One region of the Vibrio tasmaniensis genome, then DNA from elsewhere that is predicted to be linked to it. Evidence: predicted binding sites of a transcription regulator. Region 1 holds the regulator's gene; each other region holds the start of a gene.
The links. The regulator PurR, encoded in region 1, represses purine synthesis genes. The targets are predictions, from matches to a motif close to TNANGNAAACGTTTNCNTNA.
Positions count from the first base shown of each region.

Region 1 (4,292 bases):
ACAAGAGGTTTTTAACTCGAACCAACAACTCGCGAAGTTCGAAAGGTTTAGTAACGTAATCATCAGCGCCCATTTCAAGGCCAACGATCTTGTCAATGCTATCCGTGCGTCCAGTAACTAAAATTATGCCAATGTCTGATTGACTGCGTAATTCGCGAGTTAGCATCAATCCATCTTCGCCTGGCAAGTTGATGTCTAACATAATGAGGTCAACGTTATTTTCTTCTAACATTTTTCTCATTTGAGCACCGCTTTCAGCTTCGCTCACTGTGTAACCTTCATTCTGGAAATATCCAACCAGTTTACTGCGGGTTACCACATCATCTTCTACGACTAATACGTGATAGCTCATCTACACCACTTTTCTTATTTAATAGTTTCATTGACCATTCTATTCATAACTCGTAACAATTCTAGTACTACAGAAGATAAAAGCCAGAAACATGATTTTTTTTTGATACAAGACAATCTTAAACCTTGCTATTTGTCGCCCATCGCAATTCAATATAGGTATTACTACTAACGAGTCACTTTGCGTTTCGCAAATAACCTTGTTATTCAGCCTTGGTGTACCTATACCCAAATCACTTGACGATGCTCGGTATACACACACCACAAGACTCAATCAGGATCTAAGAAATGAAAGATACGAAAGCGTTCAACGAGCAAAGAGCAGAAATATACTGGTGGCTATCACGCTTGTTCGCTAAAGAGCTCACTCAAGAAGAACTTGATCACTACCACTCTGTTGAAATTCGTTCTTTCCTTACAGGCTTAGGCGAAAATGAAACACTAAAGCCGGCGATTGATAGCTTAGTGGATGCACTAAACCGTCTACAAACACGTGAAGATGCTCAATTAGAATTGTCTGCTGACTTCTGTGACTTGTTCTTAAAAACAGATAAACATGGCGCACTTCCTTACGCTTCTATGTATATCGGCAAGACTGGCCTTTTAAACGATAAGCCAGCAAAAGATATGGAAGAGATCATGGCTAAACACAACTTAGTGGTTAACCAAGACCTAAAAGAGCCAGCTGATCACATTGCTATCGAACTCGACTTTCTAGGTAATCTCATCATTCGTTCGAACGAAACCGAGCTTGAAGAAGAACTAGAAAAATCCTTCGCAGTTCAACAACAATTTATCGAACAGCAACTGCTTACTTGGGTACCAAAGTTCAACGTTAAATGTCATGACGTTGACCCATTCGGTTTCTACGCTTCAGTCTCATCTCTGCTATTGGCATTCTGTAAACTGGACACTCAATACCTAGCTGGCGAATAAGCTTTTTTGACGAATCGATAAATAAATTCAATAGAATTGTGACCATTCACCCGGATTTCTGGGTGAATTTTATTGCGAGTAATTTCTAGTCAGTCTAAAATTGTGACCGCAAACGATAAAATATGAAACATTCACGAAATGCTACACTTAGTAAAGTTCAGAGCATTTTGGTGTTAATACAAGCCGCTCAATAGCGGTTTTTTGTTTTTTAGCACTTTAGTACCCAAAGAGCCCTACAAATTTAAGCTCTTAGTTAGGTAGCTTAACGGCTACTTCATTCCGTACTTTGGGAAAGTAGCTTCTAATTAGGATAAAAACATGGCCACTATAAAAGATGTCGCACGCTTAGCCGGCGTATCAACAACAACCGTTTCTCACGTAATCAACAAAACTCGCTTTGTTGCTGAAGCGACTCAAGAAAAAGTTAATAAAGCCGTAGACGAACTTAACTATGCGCCAAGTGCCGTTGCTCGTAGTCTGAAGTGCAATACAACACGCACTATCGGTATGTTAGTGACTCAATCAACCAATCTGTTCTTCTCTGAAGTTATTGATGGTGTTGAGAGCTACTGCTACCGTCAAGGTTACACTTTGATTTTGTGTAATACGGGCGGTATCTACGAAAAGCAACGTGACTACATTCGCATGCTTGCAGAGAAACGTGTAGATGGCATCTTAGTTATGTGTTCTGACCTAACTGAAGAACTAAGAGAGATGTTAGACCGTCACGCAGACATCCCTAAAGTTATCATGGACTGGGGCCCTGAAAGCTCTCAGGCTGATAAGATCATCGATAACTCTGAAGAAGGTGGCTACCTAGCAACCAAATACCTTATTGAGCGCGGTCACTCCAAGATCGCATGTTTAAGTGGCCACTTAGACAAAGCAGCATGTGTTGAGCGCATCGCCGGTTACAAACGCGCACTCAATGAAGCAAAGATTGCCGGTGATGATAATATGATCATTGAAGGCAACTTTGAGTGTGACACAGCTGTAATTGCTGCCGACCAAATCATCGAGATGGAAGATCGCCCTACTGCTGTATTCTGTTTTAACGACACCATGGCATTAGGCTTGATGAGCCGATTGCAAGAAAAAGGAATTCGTATTCCTGAAGATATCTCAGTGATCGGTTACGACAACATAGAATTGGCTGAATACTTCTCTCCACCGTTAACGACGGTTCACCAACCTAAGCGCCGTGTTGGTAAAAATGCATTCGAAATACTACTAGAGCGTATAAAAGACAAAGACCACGAAAAACGCGTCTTCGAAATGCACCCTGAAATTGTTGAGCGAAGTACAGTTAAAACGTTAAATTAATTGATGTAATGAGTTTAGTTTAATCAAGCGCACCTTTAGGTGCGTTTTTTTTCTCAACAAACAAAGTGCACTTGCATGCATAATTCAAAGATCATTAATTGAAGCAACGTCACATTTTGAAATAAGAAGTGTGAGCCTAATTCAACAAAAACTTTATTCTAATAACCCAGTCACGCACAGGGCAAACCACTTGAAAAAGTGGGACGCAAAGCTTCCGGCCTAAACCACTCGTTGGTATGGTAGCGGGGTTACCGATGGCAAAATGCAGTAACTACTAATACTTTAGTAATTTACAGCCTATTGACAATTTAATTGCAACATTTTGCTAATCTCTCGGACCTGCTTATTTGGTGGCGTAGTTCAAATACACCGAGATAAATAACATGGATAAACCGATACTAAAGGACTCAATGAAATTATTTGAGCCCCTAGGAAAAATTAAGTCACGCTCAATGTTTGGTGGATTCGGGCTTTTTGCTGATGACACAATGTTTGCCCTGGTTGTGAATGACCAGTTGCATATACGAGCTGACAAATGCACAACACAACAATTCGAACAACAAGGGTTTCAACCTTACGTCTACAAAAAACGTGGTTTCCCTGTCGTTACTAAATATTTCGCTTTACCTGAGAGCTTATGGCAAGACCAAGAAAAAATCTTGCAGCTTGCGACTACGTCTCTAGGTTTTGCTAAAGAAGAGAAAGCTGAACAATCTTCTGCTAAACCAACTCGACTCAAAGATCTGCCTAATCTTCGACTCGCCACTGAGCGGATGTTGAAAAAGGCAGGAATTGATTCTGTAGAACGTTTATATGAATCTGGCTCTGTAAACGCATTTAACGCCATCAAAGAATCGCATGCGTCTTCTGTCAGTATTGAACTGCTGTGGGCACTAGAAGGCGCGATCAATGGTACACATTGGTCTGTTATACCGCAGCAACGTCGTGAAGAGCTTATCAATAGCGTCAACTAACATTGTCAGTGCAAATTATCTAGATAACTAAGCCGCATTTTTGCGGCTTTTTTTATATCTGGTGAAAGTTATCCTATGCTTTGCCTGTCTATCTATACTAATGGTATACATTGAAAAACTAATGGTATGCATTGAAAATTTAGAGGAAGTACCAATGAGTAAGAAAATGATATTGGGTGTTGTGTTGGTCATAACCATCGTCTTGTTAGGCGTCAATTTTGGCCAGTACCTCACGCTTGAAAATGCAAAAGCCCAACAAGCTGTTTTAAATGACTACATCGAGAGCAATTTCATTGCCGCTGCCGCTATTTACTTTGTCGCGTATGTCATGATTACGGCTTTCTCAATTCCTGGCGCTGCCGTTGTTACGCTGTTAGGGGCTGCGCTGTTTGGTTTCTGGAACAGCTTACTACTGGTGTCTTTCGCGAGTGCCATTGGTGCAACCCTCGCCTTCTTAAGTAGCCGTTACTTGTTACGTGACTGGATCCAAACCAAGTTTGGTGACAAGCTAGCCACCATCAATAAAGGCGTTGAAAAAGACGGCGCATTTTACTTGTTTTCTCTGCGTCTAATTCCCGTATTCCCATTCTTCCTTATTAATCTGTTGATGGGTCTAACACCGATGTCGGTGAGTCGTTACTACATTACAAGTCAAATCGGGATGTTGCCGGGTACTGCCGTTTTCTTGAATGCCGGAACTCAACTCGC
Region 1 is NZ_AP025510.1:1,185,231-1,189,522, reverse strand. Features, by position in the region: gene torR (two-component system response regulator TorR) at 1-352, opposite strand, end outside; gene torD (molecular chaperone TorD) at 640-1,287, shown strand; gene purR (HTH-type transcriptional repressor PurR) at 1,606-2,610, shown strand; cyclic di-GMP riboswitch class I at 2,781-2,866, shown strand; gene OCV44_RS05545 (TfoX/Sxy family DNA transformation protein) at 2,994-3,584, shown strand; gene OCV44_RS05540 (TVP38/TMEM64 family protein) at 3,739-4,292, shown strand, end outside.

Region 2 (4,292 bases), 250 kb from region 1:
TTCTGAAATGCAAAAAACCCGACAACTCAGAGAGTTATCGGGTTTCTTTAAATAGTGGTACGCCCTGAAGGATTCGAACCTTCGACCACCTCCTTAGAAGGGAGGTGCTCTATCCAGCTGAGCTAAGGGCGCGCTACAGGGAAGGATTATACGAATTCGAATCAGTAAAGCAACGGCTTTATGTAACATTCTGATCCAAGTGAGTAAAAAAAGTGCAATAGGATTATAAGTGTTGGAAAATAGAACAAAGCAAACGTTTGCTTGATGGTAATCAAAAAGATTTTCTGGAATAATGCGCCAAAAACATCAGCCACTAACTTGAATATCAATACTAAGGAAATTCATGACTGCTCAAAATATTGATGGAAAGCTAATTTCTCAAACGGTTCGCTCTGAAGTTGCGGCTCGTGTAAAAGCTCGCACTCAAGCTGGATTACGCGCTCCGGGCCTAGCGGTTGTTTTAGTGGGTGAAGACCCTGCTTCTCAGGTTTACGTAGGAAGTAAACGTAAAGCATGTGAAGAAGTTGGCTTCGTATCTAAATCTTACGACTTGCCAGCCACTGCTACAGAAGACGAATTATTAACACTGGTAGACCAACTGAACGAAGACCCGGAGATTGACGGTATTCTTGTTCAACTTCCCCTACCAGCTGGTATTGATAGCACTCAAGTTCTTGAGCGCATCACGCCGGAAAAAGACGTTGATGGCTTCCACCCATACAACGTAGGTCGTTTGGCTCAGCGTATGCCTAAGCTTCGCTCTTGTACGCCTAAAGGCATCATTACGCTGCTTGACCGTTATAACATCGACTTACGTGGCAAACACGCGGTTGTGGTTGGCGCATCAAACATCGTAGGTCGCCCAATGACGTTAGAGCTTCTTCTAGCCGGTTGTACAACGACAACATGTCACCGCTTCACCAAAGACCTTGAGGGTCATGTACGTCAAGCAGATGTTGTTGTTGTAGCAGTTGGTAAGCCTAACTTCATTCCTGGTGCTTGGATTAAGAAAGGGGCTGTTGTGGTCGATGTAGGCATCAATCGTTTGGAATCTGGCAAACTCGTTGGCGACGTTGAATACGATGTCGCGAAAGAGAGCGCAAGCTTCATCACACCAGTTCCGGGTGGTGTTGGTCCAATGACTGTAGCAAGCCTAATTGAGAACACTATGATTGCTTGTGAGCAGTTTCACTCGAAATAATCCGCAGCGACAACCTCGGGGAATAATACCGTTGACACCAGTTGTCACGCCCTAAAATAAGAAAGCCGCAACGTGATGAACGTTGCGGCTTTTTTGGTGATTACCCATAACAAAACGAGAAGTATAAGTAATTTAAGATGTCGCTGTTAAAGTGAAAGTACCACGCCAGCAATCGCTGCGCTCATTAGGTTGGCAAGCACACCTGCACAAATCGCTTTAAAACCGTATTGTGAGATGAAAGAACGACGCTCTGGAACTAAGCTGCCCAAACCACCAATCAGGATTGCCATCGTAGAGATGTTGGCAAAACCACATAGCGCGAAAGTAACGATCGCTTTTGAGTGTTCACTCAGTGCGTCTTTCACGTCCATTAACTGGATGAAAGCCACAAACTCGTTCACAACGATCTTGTTACCGATCAGCGAGCCTGCAACCACAGCCTCAGACCACGGCACACCGATCAGCCATGCAACGGGCGCGAACACATAACCTAGGATAAGTTCGAAGCTTAGGTTTACGCCAAACCAACCACCAACAATACCTAATAAGCCATTCAGCATTGCAATCACACTGATAAAGGCCAGAAGTGTCGCACCCACTGCAACGGCAATACGAAGTCCAGACATAGCCCCATCTGCCATTGCCTCAACTACGTTTGTTGCTCGTGGAATTTCAACGTCAGACTCAATATTTTCTTGAGCCTCATCTGCGCTACCTGGTACCAAAATCTTGGCCATTAATAGACCAGCAGGAGCAGACATGAATGCCGCAGCGATCAGGTAGTTCAAATCAACACCAAGCGATGCATAACCGACTAGCGTGCCACCAGCTACAGAAGCCAAACCACACACCATGACGGCAAACAATTGTGAATCCGTCATGTGCTTCAAGTAAGGCTTAACTACCAATGGCGCTTCGATCATGCCAACAAAGATGTTCGCCGTTGCGGACAGTGATTCCGCACGACCTGTACCTAAGAACTTTTGCAAAGCACCGCCGATAAGGTTAATCACCTTCGGCATAAAGCCGATGTGGTACAAACCTGAAATCAATGCAGAGAAAAAGATAATGATGCCGAGAACGTTAATAGCGAAAACAAATCCGTTATTCGTTAGGCCACCAAACAGGAAGTTAATCCCCTCTTGACCGTAGTTGATCAAGCTAGACACCCCACCAGTAGCTGCATTCAATACTTCTTTACCCATTGGCACATAAAGAACCAATAGCGCGAATGAGATTTGCAGTAAGAAAGCCAAAGAGACGGTTCTTAGCGGAATATTTTTTCTGTCCGTAGATAGTAACCAAGCGGCTACTAAAATAGTGATAATTCCAAGTAGGGAAGCCATATGCGTCAACCTAAAAGTTGTAGGTAGGAAAGGCGACGCATTGTATAGAGGAAATCGTTTGCGGCAAGGTGCGGTTGTTAATGTGATGTTGGGATTATCACTGCCTCATCTATGATTATATTAAAGCATTGAATTTTAATGATTTAACTTGCTTAAAAAGCATACTTTTTCCATATGGAAATTATATTTATAGATTAGGAAACAGTTAACGGTGCAGCTCAACGCAGGTTTTGAGGTTTTCATCCCAATAAGTCGGCGATCCGATATGATCTTTAATGAACTCAATCACTGCAGAAAGCTTCTTCGGCATGTTCTTTCTACTCGGATATACAGCATAAAATGGCATCAACTGACTTGCTCGCCATTCTGGTAATACTTGGATGAGCTTGCCCGTTCTAAACTCTTCTTTGACTAAGTAAGTCGCCAGATAAGCAACACCCCAACCTGACACAGCGGCGTCTCGTACCGCTTCCGCTAAATCCACCGAGTAATCGCCCGCCACTTTAACACTGAGATTTTCTTGGCCATTATCAAATGCCCACGATGTATAGTCACGCTCACGGCTGCGATAAATTAGGCAATTATGCTCAATAAGATCGGAAGGCACGTGTGGAGTCCCTGCCTTAATCAGATAATCCGGTGATGCCGCCACCACAAACTGGCTATCCGCTAAGCGCTGCGCAATATAACCTTCAGGTAAATCTTCATTGTTGGTGATCCAGAGATCCAGTCGCTCTTCAATCATATCCACTTTGTAGTCGAACAAGTGAACCTCAATTCTCAGCTGAGGATAGAGCTGTCTGAGCTGATCAATTGCAGGAATGATATGCAGTGTGCCAAATGACTGTGACAAGCCCACTCGCAATATCCCAGAAATGTCATCACGCTGGCTGTCCATGTCCATTTGAGCCGCTTTTACGGTGTTAAACAGCAGCTCACAGTGCTGATAGAATACTTCTCCTGCCTCCGTTAACGTTAGGCTACGTGTGGTTCTTTGCACCAGCTTGATACCTATCGAATCCTCGAGCAAAGCAACTTGCTTACTAATATGAGACACCGAAACGTTCAAGCTTTTTGCAGCACTAGTAAAACCTTCATGCTTGATCAGCGCATGGAATATCACCATCTGTGCAGCTCTGTCTGTTAGCACAAGACCACCTTATTAAATCTCTAAAATATAAAATCAAAAAGGACTCCGAAGAGTCCTTTAGTTCGTTCTGCCTATGGTAGGCCAAATGCTATCAAAGCAAGCTAAATCTACTAATCAAACTTAATTCTATCGGCTAGGTGACTGACAGCCAAAGCAAAGTAGTAAGAACGATTCCACTTCATTAACACATTGTAGTTGTTGTAAATGAGGTACGAACGACCGGTTTCATCGTCTGGCATAATTAGCCAAGCTTTAATGTCTTCATCAAGCGTTGGCAATGGGCGATCGTCAAAGCGCTTAATACCGAGTTCAGACCACTCTTTTAGATATTTCGCTTTGTCCTTATCTCGGCCTTGCATCTCGATAGACACGGTTGCCGGAACGTGAACCTGACGGCCCCAAGTATATTTGTCATCCCAACCTGATTGGCTGAGATAATTAGCCGCCGAAGCAAAGACATCTTCTTCGGTACCCCAAATATCTTTCTTGCCATCGCCATTACCATCAGCAGCATAAGCTAAGAATGAGCTTGGCATAAACTGAGGTTGACCCATTGCGCCAGCCCAAGAGCCTTTCATCTCTTTGGGTGTAATGT
Region 2 is NZ_AP025510.1:939,442-943,733, reverse strand. Features, by position in the region: tRNA gene OCV44_RS04535 (tRNA-Arg) at 56-132, opposite strand; gene folD (bifunctional methylenetetrahydrofolate dehydrogenase/methenyltetrahydrofolate cyclohydrolase FolD) at 344-1,201, shown strand; gene OCV44_RS04525 (NupC/NupG family nucleoside CNT transporter) at 1,348-2,547, opposite strand; gene OCV44_RS04520 (LysR family transcriptional regulator) at 2,753-3,673, opposite strand; gene OCV44_RS04515 (lytic murein transglycosylase) at 3,808-4,292, opposite strand, start outside.
Region 2: the regulator PurR is predicted to act here: its motif matches at 2,594-2,613, upstream of OCV44_RS04525 (NupC/NupG family nucleoside CNT transporter).

Region 3 (4,292 bases), on a different replicon from region 1:
TTTTGATTCGACTGTTTGATGTTCAGCGCATGCTGAGCTTCAACCCGTTCAAATTCAGAGTTTATATAGAGAGCAGGGACTAATCCTAGGACAAACAGGGTACATAGAAATTGGCCGATCAGTTTTTTTATACTCGTATTCATCACTGTCCTCGAAAAATCAGCGCAATACTATATATTTTATAGGCCTATTAATGTGATCTTGACCCAAAACTTATAATAAGGATTGCATATTATTTTGATTTCAATGAAATTTATTGCATTTGGAGTGTTGGTTGAGCAATTAGGTATCAGAAAGGAGGCCCGTCCGTAAATATAATTGGGATCATAGTACGGACAGGCTATTTTAGATAAAGCGGATTTTTAGCCTATGCCTGGTCGTAATTAACTTAAGCCAATGATATTCCCTTTGCTGTCAATGTCCAATTGCATAAAAGCCGGTTTGTCAGGTAGGCCTGGCATTGTCATTACATTGCCGCATAAAGCGTAGATGAAGCCGGCACCCGCACACAGTTTTAGTTCTCTAACCGGTACGTCAAATTGTGTAGGTGCACCCTTTAGATGCGCCTCAGTGGATATAGACAGTGGCGTTTTTGCTAAACACACAGATAGGTCGCTATAACCGTGTTGGCTAAACTCTGCCAACTGTTTTTTTGCGAGTGGTGATAGCGAAATACTTGCCGCGCCATAACCGACTTCAGCAACTGCCATCAGTTTCTCTTCTAAGCTTTGTTCAGAGAGGTACAAAGGTTTAAATTCACAGTTATTTTGGCATGCTTTTACCACGGAATGAGCCAGATCCGTTGCGCCTTCGCCACCTAAACCAAATGCTTCACTGACTTCAACGCTAACGCTTGGGTCGAAATCGGTGATCATCTGTTTCAAAGCACCGAGCTCTTGACCTGAATCTTGTGGGAATCGGTTGATTGCAACAACGGTCGGCACTTGATATTGCTTAACGTTGTTAATGTGCCATTTGAGATTCTCAAAGCCAGCAATAAGTGCGTCTTGGTCATCATTGAAGATAGAATCTGGTAGGGGAGTTCCCGGTCTTAAATCGTATAAGCCTGAATTCGCTTTTAGGCCGCGTAATGTCGCGACGATCACTGCGCAATCTGGTTTCTTATTCGATGCTTTAACCTTGATGTTACACGCCTTCTCAAAACCCATGTCTGAGCCAAAGCCGCCTTCGGTCACGACAAAGTCACTCAGCTTTAACGCAATCTTATCGGCAATGATTGAAGAGTTACCGTGTGCGATATTCGCGAAAGGTCCTGCATGTATCAGGGTAGGTACACCTTCAAGGGTTTGCATCAATGTTGGCTCAATAGAGTCTTTCATTGTCACTGTCATAGCGCCCGCAACGTTGAAGTCATCTGCGGTTAATGGCAAGCCTTGATGGTTATAAGCGAGTACGACACGACCAATACGCTTGCGTAGGTCTTGAAGGTCGTCAGCCAGGGCAAGAATGGCCATTAGCTCAGAAGCGGCCGAGATATCAAAACCATCTTCACGTTCAAAACCGTTGATTGTTTTGCCTGATTCGTTCTTTCCTACGGTGATCATGCGCAGTGCGCGGTCATTGTGGTCAAGGACACGTCGCCACACGATTCTGCGCGAGTCTATATCCAGAGCTTTTAAGCCTGAGCGAGCCTCAAAGGCTTCTAACCCTTCTCGCTGCTCATGATACAAACGAGCATCAATAGCGGCAGAGGCAAGGTTATGAGCAACCGTAACGGCATGAATATCGCCAGTCAGGTGCAGGTTCAATTGTTCCATTGGGGCAACTTGTGAATAGCCACCGCCTGCTGCACCACCTTTTACACCAAATACCGGTCCCATCGAAGGCTGACGAATACAGGCCATAGCGGATTGGTTAATTTTAGCAAGGCCTTGTGCTAAACCGATAGTGGTGACGGTTTTGCCCTCGCCAAGAGGCGTAGGTGTGATTGCCGTAACAACGACTAATTTACCATCTTGTTGGCTAGCGAGGCGTTCAAGTGATGTGAGAGACACTTTAGATTTGTATTGCCCTAATGGCTGATGTTCGTTGTGTTGCAAGCCAGCTTGCTTGGCAACCTCACTGATGCTTTTAAGGGGAGTAGAGCGACAAATATCAATATCAGACAGCATATTTGATCCTTATATCAGAACCGAAAGGTGGTACGTAAACGTTTGCGTGGCGATAGTACTGTATAAATTTGCCATGTAAAGGCAAACCACATCAATTATGTGCTGGAAGATAACAGATCTAAAGAGTCATTGCGCGAGATCAAATCTTAAACGAGCAACCTATTCGATTTGATTACCTTTAATTACTGTTATCTGGGGTTTGATAGAAAAAGGGCTGCATACTAGCAGCCCTTCGCAGATTAGATAATTTTATTTAGGGGTTACCTAAAAAGATTAACGATCCCAGTATGTTTCTTCTAAGCTATCTTCGCGTTCAGGTAGCGCACGAGAAAGGCGAGGAGAGTGCTGAGTTAATACTTCGTAACTTACACGGTTTGCGTACTTACAAATTTGAGACAAAGACGAGTAAGTGAGGCAAGTGTGTTCGTGCTTTTCTGAGTTTGGCACGTTTACATGATGGTAGCTGTTTGCTGCCATGTCGTGTAGTAGTGCAGAAAGTGCACCATCACCAGCGCCATTGGTGTTTTTAATCTCGCGCGGGCCACCTAGGTAAGGGCCAATGTGAGAGTACACTTTTACTGGAGATTCACAGTCTTGCTTACGCATAGCGCGGCTGAATTCGTATTTGTTGAACTCAGGGATGTTACCGGGTAACAATGGCAAGGTGGTTTCGCGTTTCGCAGGCTCATCAGTGTAACCAGCCATGTATAAGCCAATTGGACCAGCGGTACATAGAACGAGGTCAACCCACTCAAGCGCTTTGTTAGCGGCTAGAAGTGGATCTTTTTCACCCGTTAACGCTTCACCTTCGTCTTCGTTCATCGCGACAATGGTTACGTTCTCTTTCAGATATTCTTGCCACCATTCCGCATTACCTTCGATCACGTACTTAGTACCAAGTGTTAGTACAACTGGCACATTGTGCGCTTTCGCGTATTCAATCGCTTTTTGCACCGCTTTTGGCATCGGATCTTCAGGCTTGCCACGCATTAGGTAAGACGAAACAACCAATGCTGATGCTTTCTCAAACACTTGCTCAGGAATACTTTCAGGAAGCAGTTGGTTCATGTGGCCTTCGTTGATGGCAAATGTACGCTCGCCATCTTCAGAAATCAGCGTATAGCAGCGACCAATTGGACCATCAACAGTTTGAAGGTGATTTAGATTCATACGAGAAGAAGTACGACAAAGGTAACGATAACCAAATGAGCCAACTTCAATCTTCTTAGACATAACGCCGAGCAATACAGATTTACTGTCTGCAAGTACGGAATAGTTGTGCAGTGTGTTGCCGATAGTATCGCCAGGATATTGATGCGTGATCAAACCGCGCTCAACTAACTCTTCGTACAGCGCATCTGCTTTACTCTCTTCCAATACCAGTGAGTGACCTTTACTCAGCTCATATTTTTCAAGGAACGCGTTATCAACACGGGCTTCGATATCAACAATCGTTTGACCAACACCGACAATTGTTGCGCGGTGAAGCTTAGGCGTTTGTTGCATTTGGTTGACCAACGGATCACGTGCGTGAGTTGGAAAGTAGTGTTTAGATTTACGCTGTCCAGGAAACTTCATATGAAAAATACAGTGAAAAAATTTTGCCGCATGATATCACATTTTGTTTCTGATTCTTTCATTTTTATTACATTTAGAATCACCTGTACGATGTCTGTACAGGTGACTCGTTTTACTTTTCGCTTGAGGGCATTTACGTGAGCCTATTCCGCTGGGACGAGTGTTGCTGGATCAACGTAAGCCTCAGTACCCCATAGGGGAACGGTTGAAAGGCTATGCTTGAAACTGCCTTCTGTTTCTTTGGTGGTGTATGATAAGTAAAGTAGTGATTGATTCTCTGCATCGTAGATACGACGAACCTTCATTGTTTTAAAGAAGATACTTTTTGATTGTTTGAATACCACTTCACCAGATTTGCTTTTGTCTATTTTAGCAATCATTTCTGATGTAATTTCACCGGTTTGACGACAAGAGATAGAGCTATCGCTTGGATCGGAAAGGCTAAGGTTTGCTTCGATCGAAGCGATATGACAAGTCACACCTGCGATTTTATCATCATCTAAAGAAGACATTTTGATGTCCTTCATTGTGAAGAATCCAAGAGAGACGTCGCCAACCTCGTTGTCCGAACAGCCAGCCAAC
Region 3 is NZ_AP025511.1:1,377,146-1,381,437, forward strand. Features, by position in the region: gene OCV44_RS20335 (sensor domain-containing diguanylate cyclase) at 1-143, opposite strand, end outside; gene OCV44_RS20340 (formate--tetrahydrofolate ligase) at 384-2,132, opposite strand; gene OCV44_RS20345 (inosine/guanosine kinase) at 2,406-3,710, opposite strand; gene OCV44_RS20350 (CreA family protein) at 3,854-4,292, opposite strand, start outside.
Region 3: the regulator PurR is predicted to act here: its motif matches at 2,163-2,182, upstream of OCV44_RS20340 (formate--tetrahydrofolate ligase).